DNA from 3 places in the Agrobacterium sp. rho-8.1 genome. Region 1 is predicted to be linked to each of the others. Evidence: riboswitches for the same ligand, from Rfam matches in the RefSeq annotation. Region 1 holds a riboswitch; each other region holds the start of a gene.

Evidence for each region. A riboswitch is a leader RNA that binds a small molecule or an ion and turns the genes downstream of it on or off. The one in region 1 is predicted to bind thiamine pyrophosphate.
Region 2: it holds a riboswitch for thiamine pyrophosphate, as region 1 does, so the genes downstream of both, thiC (phosphomethylpyrimidine synthase ThiC) here and thiB (thiamine ABC transporter substrate binding subunit) in region 1, are expected to answer to the same signal.
Region 3: it holds a riboswitch for thiamine pyrophosphate, as region 1 does, so the genes downstream of both, RMR21_RS15170 (hydroxyethylthiazole kinase) here and thiB (thiamine ABC transporter substrate binding subunit) in region 1, are expected to answer to the same signal.

Annotation. Positions count from the first base shown of each region.
Region 1 is NZ_CP192788.1:2,757,359-2,764,039, reverse strand. Features, by position in the region: gene RMR21_RS13535 (thiamine diphosphokinase) at 14-664, shown strand; gene RMR21_RS13530 (ABC-F family ATP-binding cassette domain-containing protein) at 669-2,489, shown strand; TPP riboswitch at 2,546-2,655, shown strand; gene thiB (thiamine ABC transporter substrate binding subunit) at 2,698-3,711, shown strand; gene thiP (thiamine/thiamine pyrophosphate ABC transporter permease ThiP) at 3,730-5,349, shown strand; gene RMR21_RS13515 (thiamine ABC transporter ATP-binding protein) at 5,346-6,062, shown strand; gene RMR21_RS13510 (M48 family metalloprotease) at 6,317-6,681, shown strand, end outside.
Region 2 is NZ_CP192788.1:2,634,683-2,641,363, reverse strand. Features, by position in the region: gene RMR21_RS13010 (amino acid--[acyl-carrier-protein] ligase) at 1-857, opposite strand, end outside; gene RMR21_RS13005 (acyl-CoA dehydrogenase family protein) at 882-2,063, opposite strand; gene RMR21_RS13000 (acyl carrier protein) at 2,063-2,314, opposite strand; TPP riboswitch at 2,479-2,590, shown strand; gene thiC (phosphomethylpyrimidine synthase ThiC) at 2,690-4,513, shown strand; gene thiO (glycine oxidase ThiO) at 4,515-5,510, shown strand; gene thiS (sulfur carrier protein ThiS) at 5,479-5,676, shown strand; gene RMR21_RS12980 (thiazole synthase) at 5,680-6,453, shown strand; gene RMR21_RS12975 (P1 family peptidase) at 6,511-6,681, shown strand, end outside.
Region 3 is NZ_CP192789.1:79,227-85,907, forward strand. Features, by position in the region: gene RMR21_RS15165 (heavy metal translocating P-type ATPase) at 1-1,584, opposite strand, end outside; TPP riboswitch at 1,916-2,019, shown strand; gene RMR21_RS15170 (hydroxyethylthiazole kinase) at 2,085-2,822, shown strand; gene thiE (thiamine phosphate synthase) at 2,812-3,468, shown strand; gene thiD (bifunctional hydroxymethylpyrimidine kinase/phosphomethylpyrimidine kinase) at 3,465-4,265, shown strand; gene RMR21_RS15185 (Lrp/AsnC family transcriptional regulator) at 4,269-4,730, opposite strand; gene alr (alanine racemase) at 4,856-6,010, shown strand; gene RMR21_RS15195 (D-amino acid dehydrogenase) at 6,018-6,681, shown strand, end outside.

The sequences.
Region 1 (6,681 bases):
GCTATGGCAAGGCATGACGACCAGCCACTTCACCATTTTGCTCGGCGGCAACATCACCGTTACAGATCGCTTGCAAAAGGCGGTGGCGGATACGCGCGTGATTGCCGCAGACAGCGGCATGCGTCACGCGCAACCGTTGGGGCTTACCCCTGAGCTTTGGGTCGGCGACTTCGATTCGTCCGACACGGCGCTGCAAGAGGGTTGGCCCGATGTCGAGAAACAACCGTTTCCGGCTGCAAAGGGCGTAACAGACGGCGAGATAGCGGTTTCCGAAGCCCTGTCCCGGGGTGCGCAGCGATTGACACTGGTCGGAGCATTGGCGGGTGAGCGGTCGGACCACGCGCTGTTTCATCTGCTTTATGCGGTTTCGCTGGCAGAGCGCGGATTCGAGGTGGTGCTGACATCGGGCGAAGAAGAGGCTTATCCTCTGATGGAAGGCACTCTGGCGCTCGATCTTCCCTCCAGTTCCCTGTTTTCCGTTGCCGGTTTTACCGCGCTGGAAGGCCTCGATATCGAAAATGCACGCTATCCCCTAGAAAACTTCGCGCTTGCTTTCGGCTCGTCGCGCACTATTTCCAACGTGGCGGAAGGGCCTTTGCGCCTCCGCCTCAAAAGCGGCAAAGCCATCGTGCTTGCCCGTCCTTATGACCTGACCGGAGCCTGATACCTTGGCACCCCCCATTCTGAAACTCGACGATATCATGCTGAAATTCGGCGCTACCCCGCTGCTTGACGGTGCAAACCTGCAAGTCGAGCCGGGCGATCGCATCTGCCTCGTCGGCCGCAACGGTTCGGGCAAATCCACGCTGATGAAAATCGCTGCCGGTCTGGTCGAGGCGCAATCAGGTGAGATTTTCAAACACCCTTCCGCCACCATTCGCTATCTGGATCAGGCGCCGGATTTTCCCGGTTACGAGACAGTGCAGGCCTATGCCGAAGCGGGTCTGGGACCGGGCGATGATGCCTATCGCGTCACCTATCTGCTGGAACATCTGGGCCTGACGGGACAGGAGCATCCGTCCAGCCTTTCGGGTGGAGAAGCGCGCCGCGCCGCACTCGTGCGCGTCATGGCACCTGAGCCTGATATCCTGATGCTGGACGAGCCCACCAACCATCTCGACCTGCCAACCATCGAATGGCTGGAAAGTGAATTGCAGCAGACACGCAGCGCGCTTGTGCTGATTTCGCATGACCGTCGTTTTCTCGAAAAAGTCTCAACCGCCACTGTCTGGTTGGACCGCGGGCAGGCGCGTCGTCTTAGCCGCGGCTTTGCGCATTTCGAGGAATGGCGCGACAAGGTGCTGGAAGAAGAAGAGCTGGAACAGCACAAGCTCGGCAAGGCCATCGAGCGTGAAGAGCACTGGATGCGCTATGGCGTGACCGCCCGCCGCAAGCGCAACATGCGCCGTGTGGGCGAACTTCAGGCGATGCGTGCCGATTATCGCGGCCATAAGGGACCGCAGGGTTCAGTGCAGGCAACGGCGGCGGAGGGGCGTGAATCCGGCAAACTGGTGATCGAGGCTCATGCCATCACCAAATCCTATGGTGAGCGAGACATCGTTACGCCATTTTCCCTGCGTGTCCATCGCGGCGATTGCATCGGTTTTGTCGGACCCAATGGTGCTGGCAAGACCACGCTGTTGAAGATGCTGACGGGCCAGTTGAAGCCCGACACGGGTAAAGTCAAACTCGGCACCAATCTGGAAATCGCCACGCTGGACCAGAAGCGTGAGGATCTCGACCCCAACGATACGCTGGCGCAATATCTGACCGATGGCCGTGGTGAAAACCTTCTCGTCAATGGCGAGCTGAAACATGTCACCGGCTATATGAAGGACTTTCTGTTTGCGCCCGAACAGGCCCGCACGCCGATCCGCAATCTCTCGGGTGGGGAACGCGCGCGTCTCATGCTGGCACGCATTCTGGCCAAGCCCACCAACCTTCTGATCCTCGACGAACCGACCAACGATCTGGATATCGAAACGCTCGATCTGTTGCAGGAAATCGTCGCGAGCTTTTCAGGCACCGTCATTCTCGTCAGCCACGATCGCGACTTTCTTGACCGGACCGTGACCTCGACGATCGCGCCTGCCAATCCGGATGCGCCGGATGGCCGCTGGATCGAATATGCCGGCGGTTATTCGGATATGATGGCGCAGCGCAAGGGCGCGTCGGACGAGAAGAAAAAAGCCGAAAAACAGGAGAAGGCGAAGTCTGCATCCAACACAGCGTCCGACCCTGCCAAGGCGAAGGGAAAGCTCTCCTTCAAGCAGAAATTCGCACTCGAAAATCTGCCGAAGGAAATGGAGAAGACCCAACTCGAAATCGCTGAGCGCGAACAACGCATGGCCGACCCCAATCTGTTCGCCAAGGACCCGGCTATCTTCAACACACTTGCGACTGAAATGTCGAAGCTTCGCGAAAAACTCGAGGCCATGGAAGAAGAGTGGCTCGAGCTGGAAATGCTGCGCGAGGAGCTGGGAAACTAAAGCCGTTGGCGTCGACGCCATCTTGCTAATTCACCGATCACCGACTACACATTTGCTCAGATCTAACGGGGTGCTTTGTTCTTTCAAGGACAGGGCTGAGAGGCGTTGCCAACCCGAAGAACCTGATCCGGTTAAGACCGGCGGAGGGATTAGACGGCTTCCATCCAGACGCCTGTTCCCCGTTGCCCATGTCGAGGAGGTGCTGTTGATGTATCGTCGTTTATTCCTGCATTCGCTGATTGCCACGTCTTTGTTGTTGCCAGCCATTGCTGTCGCGCAGGATAAGAAGACGCTGACGGTTTACACCTATGAGAGTTTCGTTTCCGAATGGGGCCCAGGCCCCAAGGTCAAGGCTGCCTTTGAGGAAACCTGCAATTGCACCGTCAACTTCGTTGGCGTCGCAGATGGTGTGGCGCTTCTCAACAGGTTGAAGCTTGAGGGTGCGAGCTCCAAAGCCGATGTCGTCGTCGGGCTTGATACGAACCTGATCGCCGAGGCCAAGCAGACCGGACTTTTCGAGCCATCGGGTATCGATGCTTCGGCTGCCAAGGTGCCGGGCGGTTTTACCGATGATGTCTTCGTGCCCTATGATTATGGCCACTTCGCTGTCGTCTACGACACGCAGGTGCTGAAAAATCCGCCGAAAAGCATGAGGGATCTGGTCGAGGGCGACCCTTCGCAAAAGATCGTCATTCAGGACCCGCGCACGTCTACGCCCGGTCTTGGCCTGCTGCTCTGGGTAAAATCGATCTATGGCGACAAGGCACCCGAAGCGTGGGCCAAACTGAAGAACCGCGTGCTGACCGTCACCCCCGGATGGTCGGAATCCTACGGTCTCTTTACCAAGGGCGAAGTACCGATGGTGTTGTCCTACACCACCTCGCCCGCCTATCACATGGTCTCGGAAAAGACGGATCGTTATCAGGCAGCCAGTTTCGAAGAAGGGCATTATATCCAGATTGAAGTGGCTGGTATCTTGAAGAACGCGCCGGAACAGGCGCTGGCAAAGCAGTTTCTGGCCTTTATGCTGACCACGGGGTTTCAGGATGCCATCCCTGAAAACAACTGGATGAGGCCGGTCGCGGCTACTTCCGCGCCGTTGCCGGAGGCCTTCTCCAAATTGGTCCAGCCCTCGAAGACGTTTCTGATGTCTTCCGAAGAGGTGGCGAAGAACCGCAAGGCCTGGATCGATGAATGGCTTACGGCCATGAGCGTGAAGTAAGGCGGATCGCCGAGCATCATGATCGAGCGCCGCGACAGTCTAGGATTTATCGTCAGTGGAACGGTGGCATTTGCCGCCATTCTTCTGTTCATCTGTCTTGCTGTTACGGCTCTATTGTCCTTCGACACCGGCGCGGCGACGACTGAATTGTTCGATGCCTATACGCTGCGCATTCTGCGCTTCACGCTCTGGCAGGCGACACTTTCGACGGTTCTGTCCCTCGTGCTTGGCTTGCCCGTTGCGCTTGCGCTTGCCCGGCAGAGAGATTTTCCCGGCCGTATCTGCATCATTCGCCTGATGGCCGTGCCAATGGGCCTGCCGGTGATCGTCGGTGCGCTGGGGCTTATAGCGATCTGGGGCAGGCAAGGTGTTTTCAATACGCTTCTCATGTCGGCGGGCGCGGCGCAGCCGTTTAGCATCTATGGCTTGTCTGGCATTCTCATTGCCCATGTGTTTTTCAATCTGCCGCTGGCGGTGCGGTTCTTTCTGGCTGGGCTGGAGCGGGTACCATCGGAATATTGGCGCATGAGCGCTAGCCTCGGTCTTGGGCCTGTCTCGACGTTTCGTTTCATCGAATGGCCCGCCGTTTCAAGACTGCTTCCCGGGGTGGCGGGACTGATCTTCATGCTGTGCGCCACGAGTTTTACGCTGGTGCTTCTGCTGGGTGGCGGACCTGCGGCGACGACGATCGAAGTGGCGATCTATCAGGCACTGCGCTTCGACTTCGATCCGCCGCGTGCTATTGCACTGTCGCTGATGCAGATCGGCATGACGGGTGTTCTGCTGGCGTTGCTGTCCTTGTTGCCTTCGGCAGACGCAGAGGCAGACAGTTATGGCCGAGGTGTTCGCCGTCTGGATGGAGAAAGGCTCGCAGCTCGCCTTTGGGACGCGGGGACGATCACCCTGGCGATGCTGCTGGTCGGGTTGCCATTGGTAGCCGTCGTTGCATCGGGTCTTTCTGCCGATCTCTGGCGCCTTTTGTCGGCCAACAGCTTTCGGCGTGCAGCGATGACAAGCCTGCTGATCGCGGTTGCCTCTGCCTCGCTTGCCATTCTTGTTTCCATTGCACTCATTCGCGCGCGCCGAGCCATTGCTGTCGACCGACATGCTGGGTACGGAATGAAAGCACTTTTCATAGCCATGGGCAGCGGTTCATCCTTCGTATTGCTGGTGCCGCCGGTAGTGCTGGGGAGTGGTTGGTTTCTGCTGCTGCGGCCTTTTGGCGATGTGGCCATGTTTGCGCCTGTGCTTGTCGCTGTCATCAACATGCTGATGGCGCTCCCCTTCGTCATACGCGTTCTGGAGCCGGCTTTCATAACCCACCAGTCACGCACGGGACGTTTGTCCTCCAGTCTCGGCCTTTCCGGGTTCTCCCGGCTTCGCATCGTGGATTGGCCGATTTTATGGCGACCGGCGGCCATGGCATTTTCGTTTGCCATGGCGCTTTCGATTGGCGACCTGGGTGCCGTTGCCCTGTTCGGCTCCGAAAGCTTCGTGACTTTGCCCTGGCTCGTCTATAGCAATATGGGCAGCTACAGAACCAATGACGCTGCGGGTTATGCCTTTATTCTGGCTGCTATCTGCCTCGCACTTGCAGCAGGCGGTGTCTCGCGACAACCATCGAGAGGCACCGAATGAGCGCGCAAGGGTGGGGTGCCAAGCTCGACAAGGTGACTTTGACGCTCGGCGAGCAGGACTTCGTGCTGGATTGCGGCTTTGCACGCGACAAGATCACCGCTGTCATCGGCGCCTCGGGTTCTGGAAAATCTACGCTTCTCAACCTCGTTGCAGGCTTTGAAACACCGGATGCGGGCCGCGTGCTGATCGATGGTCACGACATGCGCAGGCTTGATCCCTCAAAACGACCCGTCTCTCTGATCTTTCAGGACAATAATCTCTTTGCGCATCTGGATGTTTTCACGAATGTCGGCTTAGGCGTCAGTCCCTCCTTGAGGCTGTCGCGCACCGATAAAGCCAATATTGAGGAGGCATTGAATCGCGTCGGTCTCAATGGTTTTCAACATCGGATGCCATCTACGCTGTCGGGAGGAGAGCGGCAGAGGGCGGCGCTGGCGAGAGCGCTGGTGCGTCAACGCTCCGTCATGTTGCTCGACGAACCCTTCGCTGCGCTCGATCCGGGCTTGCGCGCCGGCATGGCGACATTGCTGAAGCAACTTCATGCAGAGATGCAAAATACCATTCTCCTTGTGACCCACCAGCCTGATGATATTCGCCGTCTCGCCGATGAGGTTGTTTTTCTCTCGAACGGTCGCGTTTTGTTTAAGGGGGCCGCCGATGATTTCTTTGCTGCGACCCATTTGAAAGAGATCGGAACATTTATGTCGGGTTGAGGGGGCGTGGCCGCGTCACAATTTCGACGCGGGTCACTGTCAAGTCTGCAAAATCACATGGACGGTACGCTATTTTTGCACTTGCGAATTTTATGTAACTGCTTGAAAAAACGATGTGAACAATTTCTTACTTGAATACGTTCGTGTGAGGGATCGTTTTCACAGCTTGAGCATTCAAGCGCCCGTGTTCGGCAATATGGTATACTGGTCTGCAGTTAACGGATGATCAGGAACGTTAGGAGCAGACAAGCGTAATGGCGACGTGTGTGAAGGCTCGGAAGGGCCACACCTCCGGTCAGAAACCATGGCAGCGGGGCGCTGCGGCAAGGCGTGGTTTGGCGCTTGTTACCGCTGGCCTCCTCTTGTCTTCTTGCCAGTCGCTTTTTAGTCCCTCCTACCAGTCAACGCTCAAGCCGTCGGACAATCCGCAGACCGTCGAACAGGTGCAAAAGGACGACCCGCGTGCGCAGATGGGTGCACGCGAGCATCCACGTATCGTGGCAAGCTATGGCGGTGAATATCGTGATGACAAGACAGAACGCTTGGTTGCACGCATCACTGGCGCACTGACGGCGGTTTCTGAAAATCCACAGCAGTCCTATCGCATCACCATTCTCAA
Region 2 (6,681 bases), 120 kb from region 1:
CCATGTTTTGAAAACAGTGCCAATGCGATGCGCTCCAGCCCGAAGCCGACGCAGGCGGTGTGCGCAACCGTGCCATCTGCAAGGTTGAGGCCCCACTTTGCCCCAAAGGCGTCCTGATGGTAATTGAAGCTCATGCAAGCCGTTTGATTGGTCGTGGATGTGACCGGCATCAGCAATTCGAATTTCAGGTTCTGGTCGCGCTGGTTGTTGGCCAGCATCTTTCCAGCGCGGCCGAAGAATGGATCGTTGGCGATCTCAAGCTTCACATCAAGGCCGATCTTTTCCATCATCTCGACGCCGCGATCCATCCATAGCTGGCGGAACTCCGTGACGTCGCTTTCGGTGCCCATGCGGACATATTCGCGCATGCGGAAAAGCTGTTGGCGGGCCGGATCCTTGGAGGGTTCGTGGCGGAAACAGTACGACTGTATGTCGTAGAGACCGCCATTGGCAGGCAGGTTTCCGCGTTTTGCAATCGTCGGATAAAGCGGGTAGCAGGCTGCAGGCGTCAACACGATGTCGGTAATCTTCTGGTCTTTCGTCCAGTCTGCGCCTTCATCCATGCTCTTGATCAGGCTGACGTGGTCCAGCTCGCAACCGCAAAAGGAATGGACGGTGCCAGCCAATTGCGGAAAGCTTTTCATGTAACCGCTTTTTTCGAAGTAAGCACGGTTGATGCCGGGCGGGAAGCGAATGACTTCGGCCTTGTCAGCACCGCCGACCGTGCCGATCAGGCGCTCGAAGCCGGAAATGACGTCTTCGAACTGTCCGCTGCGGCCATAAAGGCCATCAACGCCAGTATCGATCAGCAGGCCTTTGTCAAACAGGCGATCCAGAAACGTAGTTTGCATGTCCATGGTGTTATCCTGAAAGGCCAGAGTTTATATCGAAAGACTGGTGTCCTGCTTCTGAACGAGCAGGAGATTGGCAGAATTGCTCAAAATTCTGTCGTTGGAGATCATCAGTTGCGCCGAATGCGCATCGCGCAGATGCCGTCCAAGGCTGTAAGGTGTCCCATTTTTGTAGCCCATGATGCCGCAAATCAGCATGGCATGGTTGATGATCTCGAGAATGGTTTCCGACGAACAAATCTTGACGTTGTTCATGGCGATGGCAAAACCCATCGACATCAGCTTGTCGGGATCCGACTTGGTACTTTCATAGGCCTTGAGGCCGGCAATGACGTTCGATTTGACGGTCTGCAGCTTGCTCGACACCTCTGCCAGACGGATAGCACCCGGTGGGGCGACACCCGGCGATTTTCGGGCGGCGGCACGAACGAAGGCTTGTGCCCGCAAGACCGCATCGGAGGCAATGCCGTACCAGACGCCACTCCACAAAAGATGTGATGTGGCCAGCATGGACTGCGCGGCGATTTCAGCGAAAGGCTTGAAGAAAATCTGCTCGGAGGGCGCTTTGCCCTTGAATAGGAAGCCATCGGAGCAGGTGCCACGCATGCCCAGCGTATCCCAGATATGGGTTCGCTCCAGCGTGTACTGGTCTTTCAGGAAAACCGTCATGACCTGATCCGCGGGTGCAGCCGCTGCGTTGGCGCGTGAGGTGATGAGAATGGCATCGGCGTGCGTGCCATAAGAAATGACGGTCGCGTCTTTTTCCAGCGTACAATCGGGACCGTTGACCTCGATGGCGCAGATGGAATTGCGCATGTTTCCGCCAATGCCGCCTTCTGTCGTGGCGGACGCCAAAAGCAGCTGCTCAGCGGCCACACGGCGCATGAAGGCCATGTGCCATTCGCTGTCTTCGCCATGTTCCACCAGGCTCGATGCCTTGATGTGATGCATGGCGAATATCATCGCGGTTGCAGAGCAGGATTGGCCGAGGATGCAGCAGATATCGGCGATTTGCGCGATGCTGGCACTCTCGCCGCCGAGGTGAAGCGGCACCTGTATTCCCAAAAGACGTTCGGCGCGCAGGGCGTCGATGGCCTCCATGGGAAATCGTCCGGCGGTATCAACGTCGTCGGCATGCCGTGCCGCGATGGTCGCAACGCGGGAGGCGCGCGCTGTCAACGTAGCATCAGGCGGGGCGACCGACATGTTCATCAGGCTGCCTCTTTACCATCGAGAATGGTTTTGACCGTGTCTTCTATGGCCTTGATGCTCGCAAAAGACTTACGGTTAAGCATGCTGTCTGGAAACTCGATATCGAATGCATCTTCGATGCCGAGCATCAGCTGTACGGACGCGAAAGAAGAAAGCCCGGCGGCGTAAAGGTCAGCCCCATCTTCGATTGTATCGACCGGCACGGGGAGTTGACCGAATTTCGACAGTATTTCACGAATAGTTGAATTCATTCTCAGTAGTCTCCCTTCATGCCGCGTCATCATAGCGCATTCTTCGAGTTAAGCTCGAAAAAATAACATTCGAATAAATGGATAGGTTAACTTAGCGTAATTTTTCGCTTTTCAACAGTCTCCACAGATGGCTTGACAAAATTGTGTGTCGGGTCTCTGATTGCGTCATTCACCAGGGGGGTCCCGTCAAGGGGCTGAGATACTGCTATCGCGCGCAGTGACCCTATGAACCTGATCCAGTTCACACTGGCGTAGGGACGGTGCAAACGCGGGAACAGCAGTTCGGTCGTGCCGAATTGAGTGCAATTCGTCCCGTGGTTTTTCGTCTTTCATGCTCGAACTGGGTCTCCACTGTTTTTGCTTTGGAGCCTCACGATGAACATTGCCGCTAAAAATATCACCCCTGTCGTCACCACAGGTCCGCTGCCCGCTTCGATCAAGGTCTACAAGCCAGGCATCATCCACCCTGATATCCGTGTTCCCATGCGAGAAATCGCCGTGCATCCGACCGCGGGCGAACCGCCGGTTACGGTCTACGATTCCTCCGGTCCCTACACCGATCCATCCCACGCCGTCAGCATCGAAAGCGGTCTGCCCCGCCTGAGACGCGACTGGGTTGTCGCGCGGGGCGATGTCGAGGCTTATGATGGTCGCCACGTCAAACCGGAGGATAATGGCTTTGCCACCGGTGAGCGTTTGACGCCGGAGTTCTCTCACCGTCATCAGCCATTGAAGGCAAGGGATGGCAAGGCGGTGACGCAGCTTGCCTATGCAAGGGCGGGCATCATAACGGCTGAGATGGAATACATTGCCATTCGCGAGAACATCGGGCGCGAGGCGGCGAAAGACAAGCTGGTACGTGATGGCGAGAGTTTTGGAGCAAATATTCCAGATTTCGTCACTGCAGAATTTGTGCGCCAAGAGGTGGCGGCGGGCAGGGCGATCATTCCCGCCAACATCAACCACCCCGAGGCAGAGCCGATGATCATCGGGCGCAATTTTCTCGTCAAGATCAATGCCAATATCGGCAACTCCGCCGTCACGTCTTCCATGGCGGACGAGGTCGACAAGATGGTCTGGGCAATCAGGTGGGGTGGCGACACGGTCATGGACCTGTCCACCGGTCGCAACATCCACAATATCCGCGAATGGATCATCCGCAATTCACCGGTGCCGATTGGTACTGTGCCGCTCTATCAGGCGCTGGAAAAGGTAAACGGCATTGCCGAAGACCTGAACTGGGAAGTGTTCCGCGATACGCTGATCGAACAGGCGGAGCAGGGCGTGGATTATTTCACCATTCATGCCGGTGTGCGGCTGCATTACATTCCGCTGACCGTCAATCGCGTGACCGGTATCGTCTCGCGTGGCGGCTCGATCATGGTCAAGTGGTGTCTGCATCACCACAAGGAATCATTCCTCTACGAACATTTCGATGAGATCTGTGACATCTGCCGCGCTTACGACGTCTCATTTTCGCTGGGCGATGGGCTGCGGCCCGGCTCTATTGCCGACGCAAACGATGCCGCACAATTTGCCGAACTGGAAACGCTGGGCGAGTTGACGCAGATCGCTTGGGCGAAAGATTGTCAGGTCATGATCGAAGGCCCCGGCCATGTGCCGATGCACAAGATCAAGGAAAACATGGACAAGCAGCTGAAGGTCTGCGGCGAAGCGCCCTTCTATACGCTTGGACCGCTGACAACCGATATCGCGCCCGGCTATGACCACATCACCTCCGGCATCGGTGCCGCAATGATCGGCTGGTTCGGGACTGCGATGCTATGTTATGTCACGCCGAAGGAGCATCTGGGTCTGCCGGATCGCAACGATGTGAAGGTCGGCGTCATCACCTATAAGATCGCGGCCCACGCCGCCGATCTTGCCAAGGGCCATCCCGCAGCGCAAATCCGCGATAATGCTTTGTCTCGCGCCCGTTTCGAGTTCCGTTGGGAGGACCAGTTCAACCTGTCGCTCGACCCGGAAACGGCGCGCTCGTTCCACGACGAGACCTTGCCGAAGGAAGCCCACAAGGTTGCGCATTTCTGCTCCATGTGCGGGCCGAAATTCTGCTCCATGCGCATTTCGCACGACATCCGCGCCGAAGCGCAGAAGGAAGGTCTGGAGGCCATGGCGCAGAAATTCCAGCAGGGTGGTGACCTCTATATGCCCTTGGAAAAGCCGGTCGCAGGAGAATGAGATGCGGGTTCTCGTCAAAGGCGCTGGCGTCGTCGGTCTGACGGCTGCTTTCGAACTCGCACGTCGTGGCGTAGAGGTAGACGTCTGCGATCTCGCGATCCAACCGGGGCGCGGTGCGTCCTGGTATGCGGGCGGCATGCTGGCGCCGTGGTGCGAACGCGAGAGCGCCGAGGAAGCCGTGCTCACATCAGGCCAATCAGCACTCGATTGGTGGGACGAGGCAACGCCGGGGCTGGTGGTGCGCAACGGCACGCTGGTCGTGGCGCCGGCACGGGACAGATCAGAGCTGTCCCGCTTCGCCTCCCGTACCACGGGGTATCGCTGGGTGGATGAGGACGAGATTGCGGCGCTTGAGCCGGATCTCGCAGAGCGGTTTCGAACCGGCCTCTTCTTTGCCGAGGAGGGTCATCTTGATCCGCGATTGGCTCTTGTCGCACTTTGCCAACGCCTCCTTTCCATGGGAGTTCGCTTCCATCTTGGTGAGGGGCCGACAGATGACGCGACATTTGATCGCGTTGTCGATTGCACCGGCCATGCGCAAACCGGCAAGCTTTCCGGACTTCGTGGCGTGCGCGGCGAGATGCTGTATCTCGCAACGCATGAAGTCACCTTCTCGCGTCCCGTGCGGCTGCTTCATCCGCGGATTCCGCTCTACATCGTGCCGCGAGAAACGGGGCGGTTCATGGTGGGGGCAACGATGATCGAGACGGATGAGGCGGGGCCGATCACGGCGCGCTCTGTGATGGAGCTGCTGAATGCGGCCTACGCGCTGCATCCGTCGTTTGGGGAGGCGCAGATCATCGAAACGGGCACCGGCATCCGCCCAGCATTCGCTAACAATCTTCCATGTGTCACCGAAAAAGGCGGCACGGTCTTTATCAACGGCGCGCACCGGCACGGATTTCTGCTGTCGCCGACCATGGCGCGGCAGGCCGCCGATAGCCTGGTTTCCAAGGAGGTTTCCCATGAGAGTTCTCGTCAACGGGCAAGAGCATGATCTTGCCACCGCCACACTTTCACAGCTTCTGGCCGTGCTTGACTATGAGGGCGATTGGCTAGCGACTGCGGTCAATGGCGATCTCGTCCATGCGCAGGATCGCAACGATTTCTCATTGAAGGAATTCGACAGGATCGAAGTTCTGTCACCCATGCAGGGAGGATAGGCGATGTTGAAACTCTATGGACGCGAGGTCGGATCAAGGCTGCTTCTTGGTACGGCACGCTATCCCTCGCCAGCCGTGTTGGCGGATGCGGTGCGGGCGGCCAAGACGGATATTCTCACGATCTCGCTGCGACGGGAAATGGCAGGCGGCAGGCAGGGCGGACAGTTTTTCGAGCTGATCCGTGAGCTGGACCGACACATTCTGCCCAATACGGCAGGTTGCCACACCGCCAAGGAGGCCGTGCTGACGGCCAAGATGGCGCGGGAGGTGTTCAAGACCAACTGGATCAAGCTGGAGGTGATCGGCAACCACGATACGCTTCAGCCAGATGTCTTTGCACTGGTGGAGGCTGCGCGCATTCTGAATGATGAGGGTTTCGAGGTGTTTCCCTACACGACCGATGATCTGGTGGTGGGTGAAAAGCTCGTGGATGCCGGATGCAAGGTGCTGATGCCCTGGTGCGCACCGATTGGCAGCGCCATGGGGCCGCTGAATATCACAGCCCTGCGCTCCATGCGGGCGCATTTTCCCGAGGTGCCGATGATCGTCGATGCTGGTCTTGGGCGGCCATCCCATGCCGCAACCGTCATGGAGCTCGGCTACGACGCGGTGTTGCTCAACACGGCGGTAGCTGGTGCCGGAAATCCCGTCATCATGGCCGGTGCCTTTGCAAAGGCGGTCACGGCAGGGCGCGAAGCCTATCTCGCCGGCATGCTGGAGCCACGCGACATGGCGGTGCCGTCTACACCCGTTATCGGCACGGCAGTGTTTTCCTGAAACGTTGACAAGAGCAAGTGAGGGCGGGATACCGGCAGAGATGAGCCTGCGAGGTACATGAACGTGCACAATCTGCTGACCGATATCGAAGGCGTGGCTGTTGGCCATGCCACCGATCTTAAACTCGGATCGGGCGTCACTGCCATCGTCTTCGACCGACCGGCCGTTGCCTCCGGTTCTGTTCTCGGTGGTGCGCCGGGCGGTCGGGAGACGGCGTTGCTTGATCCG
Region 3 (6,681 bases), on a different replicon from region 1:
ACCAAGGAATGTTTCCTGCCCATCAACGACGGCCGTTACACCCTTGCCGCCCAGCGCCTTGGCGTCGCTGGCTGCTGGAATATCAACACCCCGTTCGGCAGCCTTGGCAAGAATGGACAAAGCAAGTGGGTGGCTGGACCCTGTTTCGAGGGCGGCTGACAAACGCAAGATGTCCGCCTCTTTGAATTCGAAAGGCACGATGTCGGTAACCTTCGGCTTGCCTTCGGTCAATGTACCGGTCTTGTCCAGCGCAACGGCCGTCAACTTGCCAAGACCTTCCAGAACCGCGCCACCCTTCATCAACAGACCCTGACGCGCACCGGCGGAAAGGGAGGCTGCAATGGCCGCTGGCGTGGAAATGACCAATGCGCAAGGGCAACCGATCAGCAGAATGGCAAGGCCCTTGTAGACCCATTCGTCCCAATTACCTCCCATGAAGAGTGGCGGTATGGTGGCCACCAATGCTGCAACGACAACCACGGCCGGCGTGTAATATTTGGAAAAGCGATCGATGAAGCGTTCGGTCGGTGCTTTTTTCTCCTGCGCTTCCTCCACCAGCTTCACCACACGGGCGATGGTGTTGTCCTGCGCCGTGGCGGTCACTTTTACCCGCACGGCGCCGTCGCCATTCACAGTTCCGGCAAAAACGGTGTCACCAGGCTTTTTATGAACCGGCACACTTTCACCGGTCACAGGCGCCTCATCAATGGCGCTTTCGCCAGAAAGGATCGTTCCGTCGGCCGAAATGCGATCACCGGGCCGCACGAGTATAATTGCGCCAAGGGTAAGGCTTTGGGCGGGCACCTCACGGGTTTTCCCATCCTCCTCGACAAATGCCGTCTTCGGAACAAGCGCCGCCAGGGACTTGATGCTGTCGCGGGCTTTACCGGCGGCCACACCTTCCAGAAGCTCTCCCATGAGAAACAGGAAGACAACCGCTGCGGCCTCTTCCGTGGCATTGATGACGAGCGCGCCCAAGGCCGCAATCGTCATCAGCATTTCTATGGAAAACGGTGTTCCGGCGCGCGCGGCCATAAAAGCGCGGCGGGCGATGGGAACGAGACCGACAAGCATTGCGGCGGTGAAAGCGTAAAATTGAATATCCGGGACCAGGTGGCCGATACCATAGGCAACGACCAGCGCCAGACCGGCCAGAATGGTCGCCCGCCCCTTCTTGCTTTTCCACCAAGGGCCATTGCTTGGTCCATGATCGTGACCATGCAGCCCCTCAACCGCAACCGACGTCGCAGCAACGGGCGCGTGACTATGACCATGGTCATGGTCATGATTGTGATTGTGACCGTGATCATGCGAGCAACCAGGGCCATGCTCATGCGTTGCCGCCTGTGCGCTGAAGCCGCCTGCAGGCAATTGCTTGACCTCATAACCAAGCCCGCTCACCTTTTTGCCGATGGCAACCAGATCGCTCCTGTCGTCATGACTGACAGTCATCGTTCCGGCTGTCACGGACACGGATACATCCGCCACGCCATCCATACGACGCACCGCGGTATCGATCTTGTTGGCACAAGAGGCGCAGTCCATGCCCTCTACACGAAATCTGGTCTGCAAAGCCGTGCTCATGATGTGGTCCTTCTCATCTGTAAGCACAGCCTTACGACCTATAGCCACTAGAGCTACAAGAGGAAATACAATGTTTCGCGATATAAAATCGGAAAGCGCTCCGCCTATGTGCCTTGAGCCCATGAATTGGACGTTCTGAACACGCTCTAAGATCAAAGGGAGACGCTACGTTGAGTGATTTAATGCTTCCGTGGCATATGCATCGCAGCAACCGTCATGTTCTGGTTGTGATTTAACGAGGCATGAGCCTAGCAAGTTTCCGAAAATGGGAGGGGACCAACGGTTCAGCATAGCGATCATTGACATGACCCTTAAATTCCCTTATGAAATCAAACTGTTCGAGGGGTGCGCTTTCCAGCGCTGAGATGACTTGGTCAAACTCTTATTTACCTGATCCGGGTCATGCCGGCGTAGGAACGGAACAGTCTGCCAATGGCCAAGCTTTTCTTTTCTTCGCTCGTGCGTGACCTCCGTGATCATACATCTGGAGCGAGAGACCCATGCCGAGCTTTCCGACGGCAAACAGCGCGGCAGAGCTTATAGTGCGCGTGCGGCAACGACAACCACGAGTGCATTGCCTGATGAACACTGTCGTTCAGAAGTTTACCGCTGACGGTATAACCGCTGTCGGGGGCATTCCCTCCATGACATCTTCGGAAGAGGAAATCGAAAGCTTCGTTTCCAAGGTCGACGCGCTGACGGTCAATCTCGGCACTTTGGATGCAGCAAGACGCAAGGTCATTCGCATTGCTGTGGAGGTCGCAAATGCCGAGGGTAAGCCCTGGATCGTAGACCCCGTTCACTGCGACTACTCGCCCTCACGGTTGAAGTTTGCGCAGGAACTCATCACGCTTCACCCGACCATCGTACGCGGTAACGCGGCCGAGATGGCTGTTATCGGCGATATCGGCAACGTGCTGCGCATCCAGACCGGCCCTCAGGATGTGCTGAAGGATGATCGCCGCAAGATCAATATCGTCAACGGCCATCCATGGATGGCGAAGGTTACCGGCACCGGTTGCCTCTCCGGCGGCGTGATCGCCGCTTTTATGGCTGTAGAGCCGGACGCGATGTTGGCGGCCGCAGCGGCACTGGCGGTGACGGGCGTATCGGCACAGCTTGCCGCCAAGCACGCACGTGGTCCCGGCACCTTCGAAGCGGCCTTTCTGGACGCGCTGGATGCGGTAAACACAAACGACATTCTGTCCCTTGCAAGGATTGAGCACAATGAGGATTGATTACAGGCTGAACGCTTTGGTGGACGCATCGCTTGCCGATATCGCACCCTTGCCGGAACTTGCAGCTGTTGCAGCACGGCACGGCGCAACGATCATCCAGTACCGTGACAAGCAAGCCTCCACCCGGGAGATGATTGAACAGGCCAGCCTCATGGTCGAAGCGTTGAAGGCGACAGGCGTTCCTCTTGTCATCAACGACCGTATTGATGTGGCATTGGCATCCGGCGCAGATGGTGTGCATCTGGGTGTCGATGATATGGACCCGCACATGGCGAGACGACTGTTGGGGCCAGATGCGATTATTGGCCTGACCGTCAAGAACATGGGCGACGCAGAGCGTGTTGCCCTGGCACCTGCGGACTATGCCTGCATTGGCGGCGTTTTCGAGACGATCTCCAAGGTCAACCCCGATGCGCCGGTTGGCTTGGAGGGATTAAGGGAACTGCGTTCTTATCTCCGCGACCTTCGGCCCGATCTACAGGTCGGTGCTATCGCAGGCATCACGCTGGAGCGCGTCGCAGCCGTTATTCAAGCGGGCGCTGATGGCGTTGCCGTTATTTCTGCACTGTTCCGCGCCGTGGATATTGCAGCGGCAACGGTTGATTTCCGCCACCAAGTTGATGTCGCGCTGGAATCATCCCGATGACCGCGATTGCCCTGACGATCGCCGGATCCGACAGCAGCGGCGGGGCCGGGATACAAGCCGACCTCAAGACATTTTCGGCGCTCGGCGTTTACGGCGCCAGTGTGATTACGGCAGTTACGGCGCAGAACACGAGAGGCGTGACAGCTGTTGAGAATATCTCAGCACAAATGATCACGGCACAAATGGACGCCGTTTTCTCCGACCTCGACATCGGGGCTGTAAAGATCGGTATGGTTTCGCGCATCGAGACCATCGAGACGATTGCTACGGGTCTGCGTCATACCGGCAAACGGGTCATTTTGGACCCGGTGATGGTAGCGACATCCGGCGATCGCCTCTTGCAGGAAGATGCCATTGAAAGTCTTTGCAACAGGCTGCTGCCTTTGGCACTCCTGGCCACCCCGAACCTACCGGAAGCAGCTCTTCTCAGCGGCCGAAAGGTTGCAACGAACCGGCAGGAAGTGATCCGACAGGCGGAGGCAATCCTGAAGACAGGCGTCAATGCTGTTTTGATCAAGGGTGGACATGGCACGGGTTCTGAAAGCGTCGATCTTTTGCTTGATAGTGACGGCATACAGGAATTTTCGATGCCCCGCATCGACACGAGCAATGACCACGGCACGGGCTGCACACTCGCATCTGCCATCACTGCAAATCTGGCTCTTGGCTACCCTCTGGCAGACGCGATTGGACTGGCAAAGGATTATTTGCAAGGCGCGCTGGCTGCGGGTCGAAACCTCCATATTGGCGATGGTCACGGGCCTGTGCACCACTTTTACCGCTGGTGGAATGCCTGATCGTTAGCCTCTTGGCTTCGGGCTGGCCAATGCGTTGCGGATAGCGAAACTGGAATGAATGCGCGAAACGCCCGGCAGTTTCGACAGAATGTCCTTGTGAACCCGCTCGAAATCACCGGCACTTTCCACCTCTACTCGTAGAAAATAGTCGGAACCGCCGGTCATCAAATAGCACTCGCGGATTTCGGGATAGCGACGCACGGCGCTTTCGAAACGATTGAGAAAATCTTCTGTCTGCCGATCCAGCGTGATCTGGATGATGACAGAGATGACCTCACCGCCCGCTGCATTTCCCGTCAGTGCCGTGTAGCCGCGAATGACACCCTCGCGCTCCAGAATATCGACCCGCCGCAGGCAGGCAGACGGCGACAGACCAACCTCTGCCGCCAGCTTGGCGTTGCTGATGCGGGCGTTCAGCCTGAGCATGCGGATGATGTGACGATCGGTAGAGTCTAAAGCCGACATAAAATCATTCCGTTTCACCACCGAATATTGCGTTGAATCGATATTGTTCGAACAATCGACGTATCAAACTGCGAAAATTCGATGATCGTTGCAATAGTCTTCTAGAAAATAACAAGGGAACGATGATGGACATGACGATCAGTCGCCAAAAGGCGAGTGGCGGTGCCAGCGGTTATCTAACCATAGACCTTGGTGCTCTGCGCGACAACTATCTGACGCTGAGGGCGATGGCCCCCAACGCCATCACAGGCGCCGCGGTCAAAGCCAACGCCTATGGTCTTGGTGCTGAGGTTGTCGCGCCCGTGCTTTACGATGCGGGATGCCGCCACTTCTTCGTTGCCCATATCGATGAAGGCATCGCATTACGCCATCGCATCAGGGGCGATGCTGACATCTTCGTTCTGAACGGGCTCCAGCCCGGCAATGAAGCGTCCTGCGCCGCGATGTCGCTGACGCCCGTCATCAACTCCTTGGAACAACTGGCGCAATGGGTCGCTCACGCACAAACGCTGGGCAAGACATTGCCTGCCGCCCTTCAGATCGACACGGGCATGTCCCGCCTTGGTATGGCACGATCCGAAGTCGAGACGCTGAAAGGCGCGCCCGATTTGCTGGGAGGGATCGCGATCACTTTTGTGATGAGCCATCTGGCCTGTGCCGATGAGCCGGAACACATCGCAAATGGCGCGCAACTGGCGGTCATGCGTGAGGTGGCAGGTATGTTCCCTGAAGCACCAGTGTGTTTTGCCAATTCCGGCGGCATCTTTCTCGGTGCTGATTACCACAACGCCGTCATGCGCCCAGGCATTGCTCTTTATGGTGGCGCTCCGTCTTCGGTTCGTCCCAACCCGATGAAACCCGTGGTGCACCTGGATGTCGCGGTCGTGCAAACGCGAACTGTTCCTGCCGATACGTCGGTCGGATATGGCGGCACCCTGCGCACATCGGGCGAAACCCGATTGGCCACCATCGCAGCGGGCTATGCGGACGGCCTTCCGCGCGCGTTGAGCAACCGGGGCGCGGCCTATTTCAATGGTGTACGTTTGCCTGTTGCGGGCCGCGTTTCCATGGATAGCATCAGCATCGACATCTCGGCATTGCCGGAGGGAACCTTGACGCACGGTAGTCTCGTTCAGATCATCGGGCGGGACCAATCGCTTGAAGAGATTGCCCAGGACGCGGATACGATTGCTTATGAAATTCTGACCGGTCTCGGCCACCGTTACAGCCGCACTTATATCCAGCCTGAACAGGCTGGCGCAACTGATAGAGGCGAGTGAGAGCAACATGAACATCATCATTCTCGGAGCCGGTGTCGTCGGCGTTACATCGGCCTGGTATCTGGCAAAGGCCGGTCATTCGGTGACCGTCATAGATCGCCAGCCTGCGGCGGCACTTGAAACCAGCTTTGCCAATGCAGGCGAGGTTTCGCCGGGCTACTCATCCCCATGGGCAGCGCCTGGCATTCCGGTGAAGGCCATGAAATGGCTGTTCATGCAGCACTCCCCGCTCATTATCCAGCCGACGCTCGATCCGGCCGCTTTACGGTGGATCAGCCAGATGTTGCGAAACTGCACTGCACAGCGTTACGCCATCAACAAGAGCCGCATGGTGCGCATTGCTGAATACAGCCGTGATTGCCTGATGGCTCTGCGCGAGGAAACGGGCATTCAGTACGACCAGCGGACCCAGGGCACGTTGGAGGTATTTCGCACGCAAAAGCAGTTCGATGGCATAGGCAAGGATGTCGCGGTTCTGAAAGCGGGCGGCGTGGCTTATGAAATTCTGGACCGCGATGGTTGCGCATCGGTCGAGCCTGGCCTGTCATCCTCTAAGGACAAGATCGTGGGTGGTCTTCGATTGCCCGGCGACGAGACTGGCGATTGTTTCATGTTCACCACAGAACTGGCAAAGCTTGCCGAGCAGGCCGGTGTAAAATTCCTCTACGATA